One region of the Brevibacillus sp. FSL L8-0520 genome, then DNA from elsewhere that is predicted to be linked to it. Evidence: riboswitches for the same ligand, from Rfam matches in the RefSeq annotation. Region 1 holds a riboswitch; each other region holds the start of a gene.
The links. A riboswitch is a leader RNA that binds a small molecule or an ion and turns the genes downstream of it on or off. The one in region 1 is predicted to bind lysine.
Positions count from the first base shown of each region.

Region 2: linked by a shared signal. The riboswitch ahead of dapD (2,3,4,5-tetrahydropyridine-2,6-dicarboxylate N-acetyltransferase) and the one ahead of NSQ24_RS25615 (transporter substrate-binding domain-containing protein) in region 1 are both predicted to bind lysine.
Region 3: linked by a shared signal. The riboswitch ahead of NSQ24_RS06280 (amino acid permease) and the one ahead of NSQ24_RS25615 (transporter substrate-binding domain-containing protein) in region 1 are both predicted to bind lysine.
Region 4: linked by a shared signal. The riboswitch ahead of NSQ24_RS08590 (aspartate kinase) and the one ahead of NSQ24_RS25615 (transporter substrate-binding domain-containing protein) in region 1 are both predicted to bind lysine.

Region 1 is NZ_CP150171.1:5,293,084-5,298,402, forward strand. Features, by position in the region: gene NSQ24_RS25600 (DUF4367 domain-containing protein) at 1-115, shown strand, start outside; gene NSQ24_RS25605 (amino acid ABC transporter ATP-binding protein) at 371-1,111, opposite strand; gene NSQ24_RS25610 (amino acid ABC transporter permease) at 1,132-1,872, opposite strand; gene NSQ24_RS25615 (transporter substrate-binding domain-containing protein) at 1,958-2,794, opposite strand; lysine riboswitch at 2,908-3,093, opposite strand; gene NSQ24_RS25620 (hypothetical protein) at 3,234-3,512, opposite strand; gene NSQ24_RS25625 (DUF418 domain-containing protein) at 3,984-5,117, shown strand; gene NSQ24_RS25630 (sensor histidine kinase) at 5,136-5,319, shown strand, end outside.
Region 2 is NZ_CP150171.1:3,484,207-3,489,525, forward strand. Features, by position in the region: gene NSQ24_RS17370 (acetylornithine transaminase) at 1-992, opposite strand, end outside; gene dapD (2,3,4,5-tetrahydropyridine-2,6-dicarboxylate N-acetyltransferase) at 1,007-1,717, opposite strand; lysine riboswitch at 1,808-1,992, opposite strand; gene NSQ24_RS17380 (GNAT family protein) at 2,188-2,736, shown strand; gene NSQ24_RS17385 (EcsC family protein) at 2,862-3,674, opposite strand; gene NSQ24_RS17390 (hypothetical protein) at 3,682-3,894, opposite strand; gene NSQ24_RS17395 (DUF1284 domain-containing protein) at 3,950-4,387, opposite strand; gene NSQ24_RS17400 (class I SAM-dependent methyltransferase) at 4,525-5,307, shown strand; gene NSQ24_RS17405 (hypothetical protein) at 5,307-5,319, shown strand, end outside.
Region 3 is NZ_CP150171.1:1,201,189-1,206,507, reverse strand. Features, by position in the region: gene NSQ24_RS06285 (cadherin-like beta sandwich domain-containing protein) at 1-2,176, opposite strand, end outside; lysine riboswitch at 2,555-2,743, shown strand; gene NSQ24_RS06280 (amino acid permease) at 2,859-4,301, shown strand; gene NSQ24_RS06275 (aminotransferase) at 4,395-5,319, opposite strand, start outside.
Region 4 is NZ_CP150171.1:1,709,493-1,714,811, forward strand. Features, by position in the region: gene trxA (thioredoxin) at 1-23, shown strand, start outside; gene NSQ24_RS08580 (DUF2164 domain-containing protein) at 346-606, shown strand; gene uvrC (excinuclease ABC subunit UvrC) at 640-2,415, shown strand; lysine riboswitch at 2,510-2,697, shown strand; gene NSQ24_RS08590 (aspartate kinase) at 2,921-4,162, shown strand; gene NSQ24_RS08595 (DUF2507 domain-containing protein) at 4,344-4,790, opposite strand; gene NSQ24_RS08600 (succinate dehydrogenase cytochrome b558 subunit) at 5,192-5,319, shown strand, end outside.

The DNA.
Region 1 (5,319 bases):
GCATCCTGAATTAAAACAGCTCCCGGTATTGGTATGGGAAAAAGACGGCGTGGTGTATAGCCTGAAAGCGAACGCCCCCATTGATGAGCTAAAGAAGATGGCCGAGTCGCTGTAAACTTGCCCTCCTGGTCTTGTGCGTAATCAATGTCCCCGGAGAACGGGCGCGATAAGTGTTTTCTTTACATGAACTTGCCAAATGTGATAACAAATACGAAAAGCCAGGCTCCCTCACCGGAGGAACCTGGCTTTTGGCGTAAAAACTGCCTTCACTGCGTTCTTTTTATAATGATGCGCGTGCAGGAGACGCTCACCGCTCAGCAACGTATCAGACACTCTGGAACGTATCAACATTCCGAAACGTATCAGACACTCAGGAGCTGCGCAACGTCCGCTTCAAGAATTCTCTCGTCCGCTCTTGAGTCGGATGGTTGAAAATTTGCTCGGGACTTCCTTCCTCTGCGATGACTCCCTTGTCCATAAAGACCACGCGATCGGAGACTTCCTTTGCGAACTCCATTTCATGCGTGACGATCAACATCGTCAGACCGGATTCGGCAAGCTGCTTCATCACCTTCAGCACCTCGCCCACCATTTCCGGGTCAAGCGCCGATGTCGGTTCATCGAACAGCATCACATCCGGTTCCATGGAAAGAGCCCGCGCAATGGCCACGCGCTGCTTTTGCCCGCCCGACAATTGATTCGGCCTGGCGTTCACATACTTGTCCATCCCGACAATTTTGAGATACTTCATCGCGACTTTTTCAGCTTCATCCTTGGATCGCTTTAACACCTTTACTTGCCCGACCACGCAATTGCTCAGCACATTGTGATTATTGAACAGGTTAAACTGCTGGAATACCATGCCCAGCTTTCGGCGGTAGGTGAAAATGTCGTGCTTCTCGTCTAAAATGTTTTCACCCTTATACATAATTTCCCCGCCGCTCGGCTTTTCCAATAGATTGATGCATCGAAGCAGCGTTGATTTGCCCGATCCGGAGGAACCGATAATCGTGACGACTTCTCCTTTTTTGACCGAAAAATCGATGTCCTTTAATACCTCGTGACTGCCAAAGTATTTGTTGACGTGTTTAATTTCTATGATGGCCTCCATATGCTCGCCTCCTTCCTCGATTATTTCTTGCCTTCTACCTGCACGGGATTCGCCATTACGGCGTAATTGTCCGGGCCTTCCAGCTTTCTTTCGAAATAGCGCAAAATTTTCGTGACGATCAGGGTCATGATGAAATACATCACACACGCAACAAAAAAGGACTCGAAATATCTGAAGTTATTCCCGGCAATCGATTTGGTCGTGAAATACAATTCGGTGACCGAAATGACATTGAGTACGGAAGTATCCTTGATATTGATGACAAACTGGTTCCCCGTTGCCGGCAGGATATTGCGAATCACTTGCGGCAGCACGACATTCATCATCGTTTGAACGTGATTCATCCCAATCGCATGGGCTGCTTCAAACTGTCCCTTGTCAATCGAAATAATCCCGCCGCGAACAATCTCGGCCATGTACGCTCCCGTATTAATCGACACGACGAAGACGGCGGCCAGAATCCGGTCCATATCAACCCCGAATGCCAAGGCGGAACCGTAGTAGATGACCATCGCCTGCACAATCATCGGTGTTCCCCGGAAAAATTCGATATACGTAGCTAGAATGGCATTGACTGCTTTCAAAATCGCCCTTTTGGCTCCCCGCTCCGGAACGGGGATCGTCCGGATAAGCCCGATCAATAGGCCAATGATGGCTCCCAAAATCGTTCCGAGCAAAGCGATGAATAGGGTCATTCCCGCTCCGCGAAGGAACATGGGCCAGTTTTCGGAAATGATTTTTACAATCCACTCGAAGCTCATCGTTCTCCTCCGTTCATGCAGGGAAGCTCCCCTGCCCTATGCGCATAAAACCGACTGCATGGAGATGCAGCCGGTTCGCAAGCGATTATTGTGCTGCTGGTTGATTTTTGATGGCTGTATCCATGATCCTGGTACGCTCTTCCTCCGAAATGCCGGATAAAATCTCATTGATTTTTTTCGTCCATTCACTGTCTTTTTTCACGCCGACAGCGATGGCCGTATCATCTTCCGAGGTCGTAAATCCATCCGTAAACTCGACCATGGCAAAGTTCGGGTTGGCCGTGGAGGCACTGACGGCTTCCGGACGCTCAGAGACGTAACCGTCAATCATTCCGGATTCAAGCGCTACGCGCATCGCCGGGAAGTTGTCCATCGCAGGCTCCTGAACGACGCCCTCGATTTGATTGATCACGGAATAGTGGAATGTATTCAATTGGGCAGTCACTTTTGCCCCTTTGAAATCCTGGATCGAAGTAGCGTTCTCGTATTTTCCGCCTTTTTTCACGACCATGACCAAATTGGATTTATAGTAGTTGTCCGAGAAATCGATCGTTTGTTTGCGCTCTGCAGTTGGAGACATCCCTGCAATGATCGCATCGATTTTGCCGGAGGTTAATGCAGGAACAAGGCCATCCCACTCCGTTTTCACGATGACCAATTTTTTGCCCAGGCCATCCGCAATCTTTTTCGCAATTTCTACATCGTATCCGCCTGCGTACTCCGCATTGCCGTCGATTTTCACAGCACCGTTGGAATCGTCCATTTGGGTCCAGTTGAACGGAGCGTATCCCGCTTCCATCCCTACCTTGAATGTTCCCTCATCGGTTGAGGCAGATTGCGAGCTGCCTCCGCCTGTCCCACATCCTGCGAGCAAAAGTACAGCGGATAGAAACATAGCTATGAATGATGACTGTTTTTTCATGGTTCATTTTCTCCTTTGGCTTCTGGTTTTTTGGCTGAAAAAATGCAAAAAGCGACCTGAGATAGACTCAGGTCGCACTACAAACATAGTTGCCCAAATACCTCTCTTTTCCCAGATGAGATAGCACAACTCAATAAATCGGGTCATTTATTGAGACAGTCCTGCAGCTCTTAACTGCAGACCCAGCAATGCAATACCGAGAAATATTGCAAGCTTCGGCGACATTTCCTTCTCCCTGGCATCAACGCTTTCTCGAACTCCGCCAAGGACTGTTAAATATCGCAACCTCTACCTCACTGTTTTAAGTGAGGTCCATATTCAATTATGTTTTTGAGTTTACAATGTTATGTTAATTCTGTCAACCTGGGTCTTTTCTCCAAATGATGCTGGCAGACTATTTTTTGCGTTCCTGTATGCGCAAAAAGACTTATTCCTCTCATCAATGTATGGGGGCGAGGCTCTCCATGAATGTTTTCCGCTCTTCTTCGTTGCTGTTTGACTGCAGATGATAATAGCGAAGCTCGTTGTATTTCGTCTGACTGTCCAAGTCTTGTTTCGGCAGAAATACTGCTTCCCACACACCTTGTTTGTTTAACGAATTATCCATATCTACCACATAATTGCCGACTATCTCAAACCGATCATCGGATTTCTGACTGTTGCCTTTATTTGCGTACCACTCGATCATCGGATGGTAGTCGTATGTTGATTTCTTCATTTGCAGAAGTTCAATGTACGTATCGCTGTTTACGTACGAGATTAAGAGAGACCCTTCATTTAGATCCAAGAGCGTTTTTTGTTCAGTATAACCATCCGGCAGAGACTCCGGTAAGAATACTTGAAAGCTCAGTTTTTTTATTTTATCAATGCTTACAGTAGAGCTCGCACAAGCAGCCAGCAGGAAACAGACGACGAACGGTACCAATCTCCTTATAAACATAGCATCACCCGTATTTTATCATTTGTTACTTACCATAGCGGGGACTCCCATCCTCTTCCTGTCCCTTGGAAAACAGCCTTGAGCCAATTCCACCATCTGAGGCCGACCAGCAAACGGCTTGATTTGATTGCTTGTTACAAACTTTATGACACGAGTCATAAACATCTCTTTACAGGTGTGAATGTTCCCTCGCTCTTTTCATGGCTACACTAAGACTACATGAAATTCATACGCAAAAGGGTGAGGGATATGGAACAACGCAAAGAAAGAATCCGTCTTCTTGATATTCTGCGAGGCTTTGCAATCCTCGGGACGTTAGGGACAAACATATGGATTTTCGCCCATTTGGGGGATCTTACCTACCTTACGACATATGATTATTCTGGGTGGTGGGCAAAAGACGATCTCATCAGGATGATCGTGTTATTTCTCGTCAACGGGAAGCTGCTGGGATTGTTGACAATCATGTTTGGAGTAGGACTTGAGCTAAAATATCAGCAAGCCATTCGCAAAGGGAACGCTTGGCCTGGAATCTATATTTGGGTATCCTCGCTTTTATTCCTGGAAGGCTTGCTGCATTTTACCCTGGTCATGGAGTATGACATCTTAATGAGCTATGGCATAACTGCAATGATCGTCGCCTACATCGTCAAAGGCGGCGACCGCTTGATATCCATAACGATGAAAGTGCTTGGAAGCCTGCATGCAACTGCCATCCTGGGGATCCTGGTGATTAGTCTGATTGATGCCAATATGACACTGCGCGGTTCTGACGAAGTCATCGCTCTTTATAGAGACGGCTCTTGGCTGCAGCAAGTCCATTATCGCCTGTCTCATTTCGTCCCGCTTAGATTGGAAGCGATCTTCACGATTCCCATGAATGTCTTTTTATTTTTGCTTGGTGTTCGCTTCATGCGTGCGGGGGTCTTTTCTCAAGATGAGAACGGCAAAAAACAGCGCGACAAGCTTTTCAAACTGGGAATGTTTATCGGCTTGCCTTTAAACCTGTTGATTTTTATCCCTGGAGGCGTTTTTGATCTCCCTGTTCGCTATTTATTCGCGCCCCTTCTTTCCGTAGGGTATTTGGCGATTATTGGAAGAATGATACAATATACGAAGTTGAATTGGCTTTGGGGCCTTCTTGAAAATGCCGGAAAAATGTCTTTAAGCTGCTATGTCATGCAAAATATCATTTGTTCCATTCTTTTCTACGGTTGGGGTTTTGCTCTTGGCGGAAAGCTGGATTCCGTGACAATTATCGTAGTTTGGATCGGAATATCCGTATTCCAAATACTGTTTGCAACGGCATGGCTTCAAGGTTTCAGGTTTGGACCTATGGAAACGCTCCGTAGACGTGCAATAGGGATTTTCGATACGAGATAACCGCTCTGGAGGCTATCAATGATAAGGAAGCTCTACCCGAGAGAACAAATCAAAAACTATCTGCTCTTAGATGTCATATCGGTTGTGTTTTTGTTTTATTATGTTCTACGTTCGAATTCAACGCTTGGTCTCTCGGGAAGCTTCATTCTTCTGCTGGCATTCCTCGTTTCATTTTACATGGGGCTTTGGTATCGGAATCTAT
Region 2 (5,319 bases), 1.8 Mb from region 1:
CGAAGCGATTGCAGCTGCTCAGGAAAGGCTGCCCGCAGATCTTCCAAACGATCCCACAGGTATTGCGTCACATCCTGCAATTGACTTTGGAACGCTGCGTCCAACAGTTCGTCCAGAACTGCATTCCCCAAGGCGGCAGAGAGCGGTGACGGCGCAAACGTGGTGCCGTGATCACCCGGCTTGAACAAGTCTTGCAGTTTTTCGCCTGCGATGACACCCCCGAGCGGAAGCCCGCCCCCTACTCCTTTGGCAAAAAGAATGAGGTCCGGTGTCACAGCAGCGTGTTGAAAAGCGAATAATTTGCCTGTCCGTCCCATTCCTGTCTGAATCTCATCCATTGCAAACAAAGTGCCTGTCGCCTGGCAGATCGCCGCCACTTCCTGCAAATAGCTTTCAGCCAGAGGGACGACACCGCCCGAGCCCAGCACCGGCTCCATCAAAACGGCAGCAGGACGGCGTTCCTCACAGACAGCGCGAAGCTGATCAATGTCTCCTGCCTTCAGCTCATAGACCGGAAAATCGGGCTGAGGAAAATCCTGATAGACGTGAGGCTGTCTGGTCAGGCGAAGAGCTCCCAATGTCCGGCCGTGAAAGCTGTTGGACAGAACCACGATGCCTGAGCGTCCCGTACCTTCGGCAGCCGTCCATTTGTGAATCAGCTTGATAGCCGCCTCGGTCGCTTCTGCTCCGGAATTGGTAAAGAAGACTTTCCCCGGGATGGTATGCTCGATCAGCCTCTGCGCCAGCTTGATCGCAGGGGGATTGAGGAAAATATTGGAGATGTGCAAAAATTGCTCCCCTTGCTCCCGCAGGGCCTGAATAATCCGCGGGTGAGAGTGGCCGAGCACGTTTACGGCAAGTCCGGTAAACAAATCGAGATATCCCTTGCCATTCGTGTCGTAGAGGTAATTTCCCTCGCCCTTGGCGATAGCGATCGGCAGTCTTTTGTACGTAGAGACGATGTATTGTTGATCAAGCGAACGCCAGTCCATGCCTACCCTCTCCCTTACAGCTGTCTCAGCTCCTGCTTGATCTCCGTCTTGGAGCGTGTCTTTTCGTCGATTTGCTTGATAATGCGTGCGGGCGTACCAGCTACTACCACATTCGGCGGAACGTCCTCGATAACGACAGCTCCTGCGGCTACAACGGAGCCTTTTCCGACGCGAACCCCTTCCAAAATGACCGCATTTGCTCCTACCACGACATCGTCTTCGATAACGACCGGAGACGCAGATGGCGGTTCGATCACGCCGGCAATGACAGCACCTGCGCCGATGTGGCAATTTTTCCCGATCGTTCCGCGTCCGCCGACGACGACGTTCATGTCGATCATGGTGCCTTCTCCGATGACGGCTCCGATGTTGATGGAAGCTCCCATCATGATGACGGCGTTGTTGCCGATGCTCACCTGGTCGCGAATGATTGCGCCTGGCTCAATGCGTGCCTGAATGTTTTTTGTATCCAAAAGCGGAATCGCAGAGTTGCGGCGGTCGCTCTCCACTACATAATCCGCGATTTTATCCGCATGCTGCTCCAGAACAGGCTGGATTTCCTTCCACTCCCCGAAAACGACTCCCGTGCCGCCGTTCAAAAAGGCTTTTGCGCTGGGACCGAAGTCGATGCCGTCCAAATCCCCTTTGAGGTATACCTTTACAGGCGTTTTCTTTTCGCTTTTTTGAATAAACGAGATAATTTCATTGGCATCCATCATGTTCACAGTACTTCTCCTCCACTTTTCTTGAAATGAATGTAGAAAAAGCAATGAGTGCAAACGCTATACTCATTGCTTTTTGATACCGGACAAGCAAACGTAAATAGCGCTCCATAAGAGAAACTTCTCCTATGACAGGATGATCATTATTCACGAGCACCCCAGCCCTGCCGCCAATGGGGATGCGGCCAGAACTTCGGCGCTTTGGCCTTTTCTCCTCTTCCCTTTCCCCATTCCTGATGAAAAGAAGTACTCATCCGCAGCGCGCCTCTATTTAGAAGGCAATATGCAATTGTTCAGCTTTACTTACCCTGTACTGTACCAAATTCCGTACCCGGTGGCAACTGTTGAATCGAGAGTGGGCCGCTCCTGCTGGACGGCATTGTCAGCGACTCCCTTTTCCCTCTTTTCAACAGTCCTGATTCATGCTAAACTTTCCATCCACCCTATATGTGAATAGGAGGCTGAACCTGAAGATGTTTGCACCTTCTGCGTTTCTTGTTCGTCCCTTGTCTGCAAGCGATGCCCCTGCCCTGGCCTCTTTGCGGCAACAAAACCACCAATTTCTGCAGCCTTTTGAACCCATCCGCCCCGCTTCTTTTTACACAATTGAAGCGCAGTACCAGCAGTTGGAGGAGGCAGAGCGAAGCTTTCGCGAAGGGACAGGCTATTCGTTCGGCATTTTCGTCGGCCCTGATCAAACCCTCGTCGGCCGCGTCAACCTCTCCAATATCGTGCGCGGAGCCTGGCAAAACGCTACACTCGGCTATTTCCTCGATCAATCTCATAACGGCAAAGGAATAATGACCAGAGCAGTAGGAGAAGTCATCCGATTTGCGTTTACCGAAGCAAAGCTTCACCGGGTTCAAGCTGCGGTCATGCCGCGCAATACAGGCTCGATCAAGGTTCTTGCGAAAAACCGATTTCGCGAAGAAGGACTGTCGCTTCGCTATTTGCAAATCAACGGTAAATGGGAGGATCACCTGATCTTTGCCATTACCGCCGAGGAGCTGGAGACGACGTAGGAGCGGCAGCATCACTTAATCTGGACGGTTGCAATTCAGAAAATCGGTTCAATAATTCGGTTCGGCGTTTGGCTGGGCAATTTGTTCGGCCGATTCGGCCATTTGGGCTTTTGTTCACACTACAGCTACGCCTCCGTGCCAAGCCGCTCGAGAATCCTTCTCTTGCGATACAGCATCATGCCCGTCTCCGCCACGTCACGGACAGACGAGCGATTCAGATAAGCGCCGAAGAGCATTCCCGCGACCGGTACGATCTGAAACAGCTTTTTCCACCCGAAATTTTCCGTGTAGGTCACCACTACCTCTCGCCAGCCCTGAAGCTGAGAGAGTACATCCCGCTCTTTGGAAGGATTGTCGAAAGAAGACAGCTCCTCCAGGATCGCCTGCTTTCCTACAATATCCGAGGAAGCGAACTGCAGACATTTGACAATAAACAGCCGCTCCCGCTTGTCCTGCGGATCATAGCCGTAGCAAATCGCCATCTCCTGCAGTACCTTTAGCGAGGTGCCCAGCAGCAGAGGAATGTCGATTGCAAGCGTAAAGATGCCGCCAAAGCCTGTGGTGGCTCCTTGTACGGCTGCAAAGGTGGCACGCGACTCGCTCAGCTCTGCGGCGATTTTATCCATTTGCGCGAGTGGACGCTGATTGATCGGAAGCGTTTCTAGCGACTGCTCGTCCTTCCTCGGGAACGCTTCCTGAAAGCGGGTGTGGATATCCCGCTCACGTACCAGGTACTTCCCTCCGTTCTCCAAAAAGGCAACCAGTTCGTCGACGGCTGTGCCAAGTTTGTCCCGCACCACGTTTGGCGTGATCCGGTCCAGAAAGACAAAGGGGAGGCGCCCAAGCTTTTCCCAAAACCACAGATCGTTCTGGTCTGATTCCCATTTCCTTACCTCATCCAACTTACGGGTTAGTGTCACTCGATCTTCAAGCTCCACGATCCGTTCAACCCCTTTGCCGTTTATCGCGTTTCGTCTGCTTGTTTACGAGGCATCGGGTCCGCAAGCATTCCTTTGCGAATGCTTCCAACTCCGAGAGTGAATCAAAACCCGAAAAATCCTCAATTTCTTTTACGACTCCCAGCTTGAGATGTTTCACTTTTCCTTCTTCCATGCGAAAGCCAAGTTTGTAGAGGATGCCCCACTCTTCCTCCGTCATTGCCGTTCCCTCCCTGATCTTTCTTTCCCAAATCCTCGAAGCACGTCAGAAAAAATTAGGAAGGTTCAGGGTTTTTTCCTTTGCGAAGCTCGGTTATTCCCTCCTTGCAGACACCGTAGGATAACCACGAGCACCCCTCGCATAAATGGGCCAAATCATCTGGGGATACTCTCTCGCGTGTCCTTTGCACGAGTTCCGACTTGAGATAAACCTCCCCTGGCGTGATTCCCAGGTGCCGAAACACATTTTGATCCAGCGTTTGGACATGCTCCTCCGAATCAGGAGCCGCTTCGCAGCGCGTCGATCCTTTATGAGGACAGACTTGACACGTTTCATCGAATCCTTTTACGACTTGAATCGGAAAGTCTTGCTCATTGTCGCGGATTCTCTCTACAATCTCCCCCATTTTGACAACAAAGTCAGGACTGTATCCCATTCCGCGAAAACCGTGGACACACAGCAAATGATGCCCGCGCAAAACAACTGGTTCCATCCTTCATCCTCCCTTATCGTCTGCCTGAAGGCATTGTTTCGCAAATGCAAATAGAAATTTCCTATTACTTTTATACTTATTATAGATTTGACTAATACCCTTTTTGCTGTTAAAAACAAAGCAAGGAGGGGGTTCACATGACTGATACGCATTCATGGAATTCGCAATTGTACGACACGAAAATGAGCTTTGTTTCCGCCTTTGGCAAAGGCATCCTGGATTGGCTTCAAGCGAAACCGGGCGAGTCTGTCCTCGATATCGGGTGCGGGACGGGCGACTTGTCCCATGAGCTGGCGAGCATGGGGGCCAAACCGACCGGAATTGACTTCTCTGAAGAAATGATCGATGCCGCGCGAAAAAAATATCCGCATCTTCCTTTTTATGTTGCGGACGCTCATACTTATCGTACAACCGAAACCTTCGATGCCGTCTTTTCCAATGCCGCCTTGCACTGGATGAAGCAGCCCGAGAAGGTGGCTGAAAGCATTTGGATTGCGCTTCGTCCCGGCGGGCGCTTCATCGCCGAGTTTGGCGGAGCCGGCAATGTGGAAACGGTTATCGAAAAGATCCGAATCGTGCTAAGCTCAGCCGGCATTGATGCATCTGAAAGAATGCCCTGGTACTTTCCCAGTATTGGCACTTATTCCACTATATTAGAGCATCAAGGCTTCTCTGTCACTTGTGCGCAGCTTTTTGACCGCCCGACTCCCCTGCCTGACGGAGAAAACGGCATTCTTCACTGGCTGAACGCTTTTTGCTCCCCCTTCTTCACCGGGATGTCCGCTGGCGAAAAAAAGGCCGCATATCGGGACATCGCCGAAGAGCTCAAGCCTCATCTGTTTCACGACGGCTCTTGGGTCATCGACTACAAACGGATCAGAGTGGCTGCTGTCAAACCATTTGAAAAGGAGATTTCCTGATGCGCCTTGGCT
Region 3 (5,319 bases), 1.3 Mb from region 1:
AGAAACGGCTGTTGACCGCGTTTCCTTCCCGGTACGTCAGCTGCGAGTCGGACAGCAGGTACGTGCCGGTCCTGGTCGGCTTCACGGTTATGCCAAACGAAACGGGCGCAGCCTGATACACATCCCCTTTGCGCTCGTAGGTGATGTCCGGAAGCTTCAGCGTCAGCGTCCCATTGTCGCTTCGCTTGCTCCACGACTTATCGATGCTCTCGATTGGCACCTCCGCAGGGAACGGCTCGGTCAGCGTAACGTCCGTGACGGCGAATGTCTCCGGCAACGGACCATAGCCCGCAAAATTAGCGATTACCCTGTTGTTGACTACAGACAAACCAAAAGTGGCAAAGGCGTTGACCGTGACCGAATCGCGGCCCTTCAGCATATCGGCGAGCTGGCTTTCGTCTACCAGGGGAATGGTGATTTCCTTGACTCCCGAGCGGATCAAATCTTTCAGCGTGTCCAAAATGTCATCCTGCTTTGCGCTCGGTTCCGCAGTGAGCTGTTGGTTGACAGACACTTCGCCGCTATAGCCCGATCTCATCACACTGAGAAAATGGCTTTTTCCTCTTCCACCCAAAGCAAGTCCGCCGTTGTTCGAATTCCCCTTTCCGTTCACCTTCACTTTGTCCAGTTCATAACCGATGTCATAGCCTTTTCCGTAGACAAACGGCTGATTCAGCAAAAAGAACGGACGAATCCCCGTTGCTCTGCCGGCGGGTTTGTCGGCCAATCCTTCAGCCGAAAAGGACTTGGGCGTGACCGTGTAGCGGATTACACTCGTTTCCCCCAGCTTGATCGCCGATTTGGACAGGGAACGGGCGAGGTCCACCGATGTGAGCGGCGTATGGATCGTCACCTCGTATGTGCGTTTCGTCTTTCCGTCCTGCGCCGTGACGACGATCGTGACCTTGGTCGCACCCGGCTTGACCGGGATCACCTTGGGGGTGCCGCTCTGATGACTCTCTCCGTTTACGGTCATGCTCGCCCTGCTGTCTTCGAGCGTGGGGGTGATCGCAACAGTTTGGACATGGCTGTTCAAATGAACGTCATAGCTGCCTTGCGACCTGTCAAAGCCGGGCTCAAGCGGGACCAGTGTCTCCCCTTTTACCGTCAGATTTTGCAGGTAGGCGTTGTCGCTTGGCTGCGGGGCGAGCTGAAAGTCCAGTATAGCGGTGTCTCCTGCCTCAAAGTTTTCAATCAGCTTGAGCTGCGGGATGTACCCGTCCTTGGCCGCTTCCACAGAGACCAGACCTGCGGGGACATCCTGGAGGATGTACTCGCCTTTCGCATTCGTCACTGCCGAAACAATTCCCCCGGCAGATACGACAGCACCCGCGAGCGGCTTGGGAGGCGAGCCCGAATCCGTAACCTTGCCTTTGATCGTACCGGTGTGCTTGTACTCTCCGAGATTGATCAGCAGCTTGACAAAATCGATGGCTGCACCGTCTCCGTACGGATTTCGCGTCGTCTTGTCATCGAGAAGGATGGTCAGGCTTCCGTCCTTCAAGAGCGGCAGGTATTCATCCGGAATTTGGACGCTGATCAGCTTTCCGATCGGCCCATGCTGGTTGAGCGAGTTGATAACGTTCTCCAGAAACGGCGCCCGGACGCCGTTCAGCTCGGCTGTATATTTGACCCGCCCCGGATACTTCCGCGGCTGATAGTCATTGATGAACATCTGGAGAATGGCCCCTTCGATCGGGGTGTTTTTCGTGTCAAAGGTTACCTTGATGGGAACGACCGGATTGGCTGTCTTGCTGTAATTGTTTCGGGTATAGCCGTCCGCCACATGATCATTGGCATCATTTTTGGGGTTCCGCAAATCCGGATATTGAAAGGAGCTGATCACCATCAGCTGGTCCGTTCCTGCCGGATCGGTCGGCTGGTGAGTTACTTTCGGATATGGGGCCCCTGTGCTTTTTCCCGAAAATGGATCGTAGCCGTTCGGCCAGCCTCCGCCCAGATTGTCGATATCCCCGACCCGGACCATCAGATCGGCCTCTGTCGTATCGTACTTTACGGCATACGGCTTGGACCAATCCCCGTTTAACGGATCGTTCGTGCGATTTACCGCCGACGCAGCCATAGCAGGACTGCTTGTCCATTCCAGCGAAAAACCGGTAAAGCAGATCAGAAATGCGAGGCACATCAAAAACAGTCGATGCAGACTCCGCTTCATGAAAACGGCTCACCTCTTTCCTTTATTTGCGTTCGAGCTATGCAGTGTCTTTGAAGGGAAGACATCTAACATTCCTAATTATGGTACTATTTTACCATGAATAAAGACTTAGATGACTAGATGGTTTTTGTAGCATCTGTTACACATTTTTTTGCAGCCTGCGATCCCATTAGCTGTCATATCCACACCATAATCTTCATACTGTCAGAGCATGGCCCTCTTTTCCTTCGTACCCTTCTCCAGCTTCGATAAACCAAAAATAATAGACCGTCGCGATGTCCCGGACCTCACTGCCACAAAATCACACTTGATTTTAAAGGAAAAACCCATATACTTGAACCATAACATAATCTCATAGCAATTATCCTCATCAGACACGATGAGGATAGAGGTCGCGGCTTTTATATTATTCTGTACGAGATCCAGAGAAGATTGATGACTCCAGAAGAAGGAAAAGCTGCCGAAGTCTGCCGTGTATTCTCTGTACACACAGGCTGGGGCTGTACCCGACAAGGGACAGAACTGTCACGTTTGCCAGCCGAGCAAGCGTGGTGTGCTATCTTCCGTGAAGGCTTGGTGGGGATTGGATCATACCGCCCTTTTGCCGTTTTTGGCTTGTGGTGGTATTTTTATTTCCGGCCTTCCTTCCCGCAAATCAAGAGAAAGGTCGTGTTTTTATTTTATGTCTTCCAATCAATTGCAACGCGGATTGAAAGCCCGTCACTTGACGATGATCGCCATCGGCGGATCGATCGGTACCGGACTTTTCCTGGCGAGCGGCGGCTCCATTCACTCTGCCGGTCCGGGCGGTGCTTTGGTTGCCTATATAGCGATCAGCCTGATGGTCTTTTTCCTGATGACGAGCCTCGGTGAGATGGCGGCGTTCATGCCGGTATCCGGCTCCTTCAGCACTTATGCGTCCAAATTTGTCGATCCGTCCCTCGGCTTCGCGCTCGGATGGAATTACTGGTACAACTGGGCGATCACGATTGCCGTCGAGCTTTCAGCCGGTGCGCTCATCATGAAATACTGGTTCCCGGACACGCCGTCCATTCTCTGGAGCGCGCTTTTCCTCGTCCTTATGTTTGGCTTAAATATGTTATCAGTAAAAGGATACGGCGAATCCGAATATTGGTTTTCCTTGATCAAAGTAAGTACGGTCATCATCTTTATCATCGTCGGCGTATTGATGATTTTTGGCATTATGGGCGGCGAAGCAGTCGGCTTCCACAACTTTACCAAGGGAGATGCGCCGTTCAGCGGCGGCTTTATGGCGATGCTCGGCGTCTTCATGATCGCCGGCTTTTCCTTCCAGGGAACCGAGCTGGTCGGGATTGCCGCAGGCGAGAGCGAGGACCCGGCCCGCAACATTCCGAAAGCCATCAAGCAAATCTTTTGGCGCATCCTGCTGTTCTATATTTTTGCGATCTTCGTCATCGGGATGCTGATCCCGTACGACAATCCGAATCTCATAAACAGCGACATTACGGACATTGCAGTCAGCCCGTTCACGCTGGTGTTTGAAAAAGCGGGGTTTGCCTTTGCCGCTTCTGTCATGAACGCCGTCATTTTGACATCCGTCCTCTCGGCGGGCAACTCCGGGATGTACGCGTCTACGCGGATGCTGTATGTTCTCGCCAAAGAAGGAAGAGCTCCCAAGCTTTTTGCCAAAGTGAACAGCCGCGGCGTGCCGACCAACGCCCTCCTGCTGACAACGCTTATCGGGATGTTTGCCTTTCTGTCCTCGCTGTTCGGGGATGGCACCGTCTACGTCTGGCTCTTGAATGCTTCCGGGATGTCCGGCTTTATCGCCTGGCTCGGGATTGCGGTGAGCCACTACCGCTTCCGCAAGGCGTATCTGGCACAAGGCTACGATCTGAAGCAACTGCCTTACCGGGCGAAATGGTTCCCGTTTGGACCGATCCTCGCCTTCATCATCTGCCTCATCGTCGTGCTTGGCCAAAACTACACCGCCTTTACCGGCGAGACGATCGACTGGGGCGGCGCACTTGTATCGTACATCGGCCTGCCGCTCTTCATCCTCGTCTGGCTGGGCTACAAATACACGAAAAAAACCAAGGTCGTTCCGCTGCACAAAGTGGATTTGACCAACGAGCAATCATAAGCGGCGGCTCTCCTGCTCTCCTGCAATGATGTGCTCACCATCCAACAGGCAAGGCCGGGATCAGCTCCCGGCCTTTTTCCATGCACGCCAATCTTATTTGGCAGAAACCTTTTGGACAAAACGTCCCATCCGCTCCAGCGCCTTTTGCAGCTGTTCCAGCGAAGTCGCATAGGAGCAGCGAATATGGCCCTTGCCGCAGTCGCCAAACACATCACCCGGCACCACTGCCACCTTTTCCTCCATCAGCAGGCGTTCGGCAAATTCGGCTGCCTCCAGGCCCGTAGAGCGAATGGAAGGAAACGCGTAGAAGGCTCCCTCCGACTCATGGCAGGCCAGGCCGATGTCCTGAAACCCTTGAACGACGAAGTTGCGGCGCTGACGGTAGCTCTCCACCATCCGCTCCATGTCTGCCTGTCCGTGACGCAGCGCTTCCAAGGCAGCCATCTGAGCCATTACCGGCGCGCACAGCATCGTGTACTGATGGATTTTCAGCATCCCCGCAAGCAGGTCGGGAGAAGCGCAGACATAGCCGAGCCGCCATCCCGTCATCGCAAATGCCTTGGAAAAGCCGGAAATCAAGATCGTCCGGTCCTTCATCCCCGGCAGAGCCGCGATGCTGTCGTGCATTCTTCCATAGGTCAGCTCGGCGTAAATCTCGTCGGAGATGACCAGCAGATCGTGCTTTTCAATCACCGGAAGCAGCTTGCTCCACTCCTCGGCAGTCATCGTGCTGCCCGTCGGGTTGTTCGGGTAGCAGAAGATAATCGCTTTGGTCCGCGGGCTGATGTGGGCTTCCAGCTCCTCCGGCGTCAGCTTGAATTGCTGCTCAGCGTTCGTCCGCAGGAAGACAGGCTCCCCGCCAGCCAGCCGGATAACCGGCTCGTATGATACGTAGCAGGGCTCTACGACCAGCACCTCGTCGCCCGGGTCGATGATGGCGCGCAGCGCGATGTCAATCGCTTCACTGGCCCCGACAGTGATCAGCATTTCTGTCTCCGGATGATACGAAACAAAGAAG
Region 4 (5,319 bases), 1.8 Mb from region 1:
GAACTGTCGGCAAACACCTGTAAGCCTTGCAATACGGTCTATAAAAAGCAGCATTCGCCAATGGCGGGTGCTGCTTTTTTCGGCTTGGCCAAGGATGGATACGGTGCTTTTTCAAACGGATGGGGAGAGATTCCGTCGAGTTTTCACTGAAAACATGGTAACATGGAAGGACAACGTATGTTCCCTCAATCTGCTTTTTTCAGATGTGTGCGGGGGAATTCGGTGCGCATTTCAAATTTGAGCCAGTCACCTCGATGTACCGAGATTGCCATACATGGTTTTCCTGCAAAATCTTTTATGAAAGAAACGTGTGACAAATGAGCGGGAGGAGGAACTCAGGTGAAAATGACAAAGTTTCCACGTGAACAGAGAGAGCATGTGATCAACCAGGTTCAGTTGTATTTTCAGGATGAGCGGGGAGAAGAGCTGGGGCGTCTGGCCGCAGAGCAGATGCTTGATTTTTTTGTGAAAACCCTGGGTCCTGTCGTTTACAATCAGGCGGTTGAGGATTGCCGCAAGCTGATGCTGGAGCGGATGAGCGCTCTGGAGGATGATTTTTATACACTGGAACAACCGCTTGCCCAGCACCGCAGAAGCGGTCTATGAGAGTAGAGAGTACATGAAAGGGAGGGAGCAGCCGTGAACAGCTCCTTGAAAGACAAGCTGGCAGTCCTGCCGGATAAGCCGGGCTGCTACCTGATGAAGAACGAAGAGGGCGAAATTATTTACGTGGGCAAGGCCAAAGTGCTGAAAAACCGCGTTCGCTCCTATTTTACCGGAAGCCATGACGGCAAGACGCAGCTGTTGGTCAGCGAGATTGCCGATTTTGAATACATCGTCGTCTCTTCAGCGATCGAAGCGCTCATCCTGGAGTGCAATCTGATCAAAAAGCACAATCCGCGCTACAATGTCAAACTGATGGACGACAAGACGTACCCCTACATCAAGATCACCAACGAAGCGCAGCCGCGGCTGGAGATTACCCGCAAAGTGCTGAAGGACAAGGCACGTTACTTCGGTCCGTACGCGAACGCGGGCGCGGCTTCCGAGGTGAAAAAGCTGCTGGATCGACTCTACCCGCTGCGCAAGTGCAAAACGATGCCGAAGCAGGTCTGTCTCTACTACCATTTGGGACAATGTCTGGCGCCTTGTGTGTACGAGGTAGAGGCGGCGGAGAATCAGCGGCTGGTCGAGGAGATTGCCCGTTTTCTCGACGGCGGCCACGAGGAAATGAAAAAGCAGTTGACGGAGAAAATGCAGCAGGCGGCGGAGAATATGGAGTTTGAACGGGCCAAGGAGTACCGTGACCAGATCCGCAGCATCGAGGCGGTCATGGAGAAGCAAAAGGTGACCTTCACCGATACGGTCGACCGCGACATCATCGGATTTTCTGTAGAGAAAGGCTGGATGTGCGTCCAGGTTTTCTATATGAGGCAAGGCAAAATGATTGAGCGGGATACGACCTCTTTTCCTTACTACGGCGGCGAAAAAGAGGATTTCATGTCCTACGTCAGCCAGTTTTACTTTGACAAGCAGAATGCCCTCCCCCGGGAAATCCTGCTGCCGGAGGAAAGCGATCCGGAGCTGCTCGCCGAGTGGCTGGGCGTGAAGGTGCATGCGCCGAAGCGCGGCAAAAAGCGGGAGCTGGTGCAGATGGCCAGCGAGAATGCCCGCATTGCCCTGCAGGAGAAATTTGCGCTCATGTCCAAGGACGATGCCCGGACGATTCAGGCTGTGCACAATCTGGGCCATATTCTCGGGATCGGAACCCCGCACCGGATCGAAGCGTTTGACAACTCCAACATTCAGGGGACAGAGCCGGTCTCTGCGATGGTCGTGTTTACAGATGGACGCCCGGACAAAAAAGAGTACCGGAAATTCAAGATCAAAAGCGTCGAGGGGCCGGATGATTACGGCTCGATGCGCGAGGTAGTCCGGCGCCGGTACACGCGCCTGCTGAAGGAAAACCAGACGCTGCCCGACCTGATCGTAATTGACGGAGGCAAAGGACAGATCAGCGCTGCGATGGATGTGCTGGAAAATGAATTGGGGCTCTACATCCCGGTATGCGGTCTGGCCAAGGATGAAAAGCACAAGACTGCCCAGCTCCTCTACGGGAATCCGCCCGAGCCGGTCGAGCTGAAGCGGGACAGCTATGAGTTTTACCTGCTCCAGCGCGTGCAGGATGAGGTCCACCGATTTGCGATTACGTTTCACCGGCAGGCCCGGACAAAGACGATGCTCTCTTCCCAGTTGGACGACATTCCCGGCATCGGCGAAAAACGGCGCAAGCTTCTGTTCCAGCATTTTGGTTCGCTGAAAAAGATGAAAGAGGCGACTGTCGAGGATTTCAGGCAGCTCGGGATTGGCGACAAGCTGGCCCGGGAGATTATCGCCCATCTCAGGAAGATGTGAGCTGAGAAATTGTTCAAAATAATATTTGAACCGGTGCCTTTTGCGTGATATAATCCCTTTCAAACAGAATATGTAACCTCACTTCCCTTTATTGGAGTGAGGTAGAGGCGCGAAAACCATGAGTACCACCCTGAGATCGGGATCGTTGACGGGTAGCGGAAAGGGGGATTCGCCGAAGTACGGAGGGAAGACCCGCTTCCTTGCGTGCTGGGCCTGTGTTGAACAAATACAGGACTGTCATCCGAGCAATACCCCATTGCCGGATGGAGAGCTATCTCACGAGTCTGCTGCGTGTAGATGACAGGGGCTGTACTGTCATGCTTTGTGCCAGCGGCTTGCGTGGTCCAGGGAAGGAGGAACCGATATTGTCTATTACGTAGGCAACGGCAGGTATTTTCCTTGTCGTTGCCTTTTTTGATAAGGAAAAGACTCATGCAACGTTTCGTTTCGACAGAGAATATCCATAGAGACATTGGTCTATTCAAGGAAAAGGGAGAGAAGCCGCATGGGGTTGATCGTGCAGAAATACGGAGGGACCTCCGTTGGTAGCATTGAACGCATTTTTCGAGTAGCAGACCGGATTATTGAATATAAAAAAGCGGGCCATGATATGGTCATTGTCGTATCCGCGATGGGCAAGTCGACAGATGTGCTGGTGGATATGGCCAAACAAATTTCCGCCTACCCTTCGGAGCGCGAGATGGATATGCTCTTGGCGACAGGTGAACAGGTCTCCATCGCACTTTTGTCCATGGCTCTGCATCAGCGCGGCTATGACGCCATTTCTCTCACCGGCTGGCAGGCTGGTGTCACAACAGAAGCGATCCACAGCAAAGCGCGGATCACGGAAATCAAAACCGAGCGGATTCAAAAGGAACTGGCCCGGGGACGTGTCGTCATTGTGGCAGGGTTTCAAGGGGTCAGTGCCGAAGGAGAAATAACCACATTGGGACGAGGCGGTTCCGATACTTCTGCCGTAGCGCTTGCAGCCGGCCTGAATGCCGACAGATGCGAGATCTTTACGGATGTGGCCGGCGTGTATACGGCCGATCCGCGGGTCGTTCCGTCCGCGCAAAAGCTGGACAGTATCTCATATGACGAAATGCTGGAGCTGGCCAATCTGGGGGCCGGTGTTCTTCACCCGCGCTCTGTGGAAGCGGCCAAAACATACAAAGTGCGGCTCGTCGTCCGATCCAGTTTTACGGCTGAAGAAGGTACGTACGTAGAGGAGGTTGCCAATATGGAAACAGGAAGAGTAGTAAGCGGCGTGGCACATGATGAAGATGTGGCAAAACTGACGGTCGTGGGCATGCCTGCGCGAGTGGGAACCCTGTCCCGCCTCTTCAATACGCTGGCTGACAACCAGGTAAATGTAGACATCATTATCCAAAGCTCCTATGATGCGGACGTGACGAACATCTCGTTCACGGTGGCTGCCAGCGACCTGCCAAAAGCGCTGGAAACCCTCTCCTCCAATCAGGCAGAGCTTGGCTTTGAAAAAGTCGATCATGAAGAGGGCCTGACCAAGGTATCGATCGTCGGTGCCGGCATGGTGAACAATCCGGGGGTTGCCGCCGAGATGTTCCGCGTCTTGGCCGAGCAGGACATCACGATCAAAATGGTATCCACCTCCGACATCAAGGTTTCTTGCGTGATTCCCGCAGAACTTACGGAACTGGCAGTTCGCAGCTTGCATACGGCCTACGGCTTGGACGTAAGCGAAGAAGCCGTGGTGCACAGTTTGTAAGCACAACCACATACAAGAGTCGCCTCCCCCCTTTTCGTTGAAGAGGGGGGTTAAATATGACCGTCTGGCTGTTCATTGCAGCGAGGCGCATTTGATTCCATTTTCCTGTTTCTTCTATATAAATATAGGGAAGCTGATCCGGGACTTTTGTTCAGGTGATGGCACCAGAAGAATCACGCATTCAAACAGCCAAAGAGATCAAGACGCTCCCCTTCTCGGCCAGCTCCATTCGCACCTCCGGCTCCCTGCCCTGCCACCTGTTGACGGCTCCGGCAATGATTCCGCATTCCAGGGCCAGAGAGCGCAAAATTCGTTCAGGCGGCATGTATGAAAAAATCGTGTGCGTCAATCGATATCGATAATGACGCTCTCCCTCCTCCAGGACATCCAGCTTGCCGAGGCCCAGCCTGATAAAAGGCATGACGAGGCCCGCTGCGGACTGGATCGGAATCTGACGGCCAATGTCTTTTCCCAGCCAGTGGAGAATGGCTTGCTCGCTTTCTCCCAAAAGAGTGCTTGTCAGTTTTTCGCGAAGCAGATGATAGCCCAGGTAGGGCATGTGAATGCGTTCGATGTCGGTAATGACACGGGAGGGGAGCAGTGCCCCGAGTTGTTCCTGTTCTTTCACCGGGATGCCTCCTTTTCTAGCACAGGCGGCCGGTGCTTGTCCCTTTTTGCAAAGGTTTTGCACCGAGGCCTGCGAGAGAATGCGGTCTGGTTTGTTACTTGATATAGTAGTATGAGAAAGAGAAGCGGGATATGACAGATTCATAGAAAATAGCAAATTTTTTTAGTCCATTCTAAAAATAGAATTAGTCTATTCATTGTCTTGACGCTCTATAAAGACAGGAGTACAATTGGTTTTGGTCAACGTTTTGCCCAACTTTTTTCCGTATTCCGACACAATTTGCCACGCCCAGGGAGAAAGTCGCCCTTCGATTATGTGTAACCATGGTGGCAATGGGTTAGGATAGTGGAGAAAAGCTCTATGAAAAGGACGCGACATATAATTGAAAGGGGGACCACTGTATGGCGAAAGGCCATAGCTTTTTGAGTCACAGGCTTCACTCATTACTCGGTTTGTTCCCAGTCGGGCTGTTTCTCTTGTTCCACTTGACAGCGAACTATCAGGCAACCCGAGGACCGGAAGCGTTCAA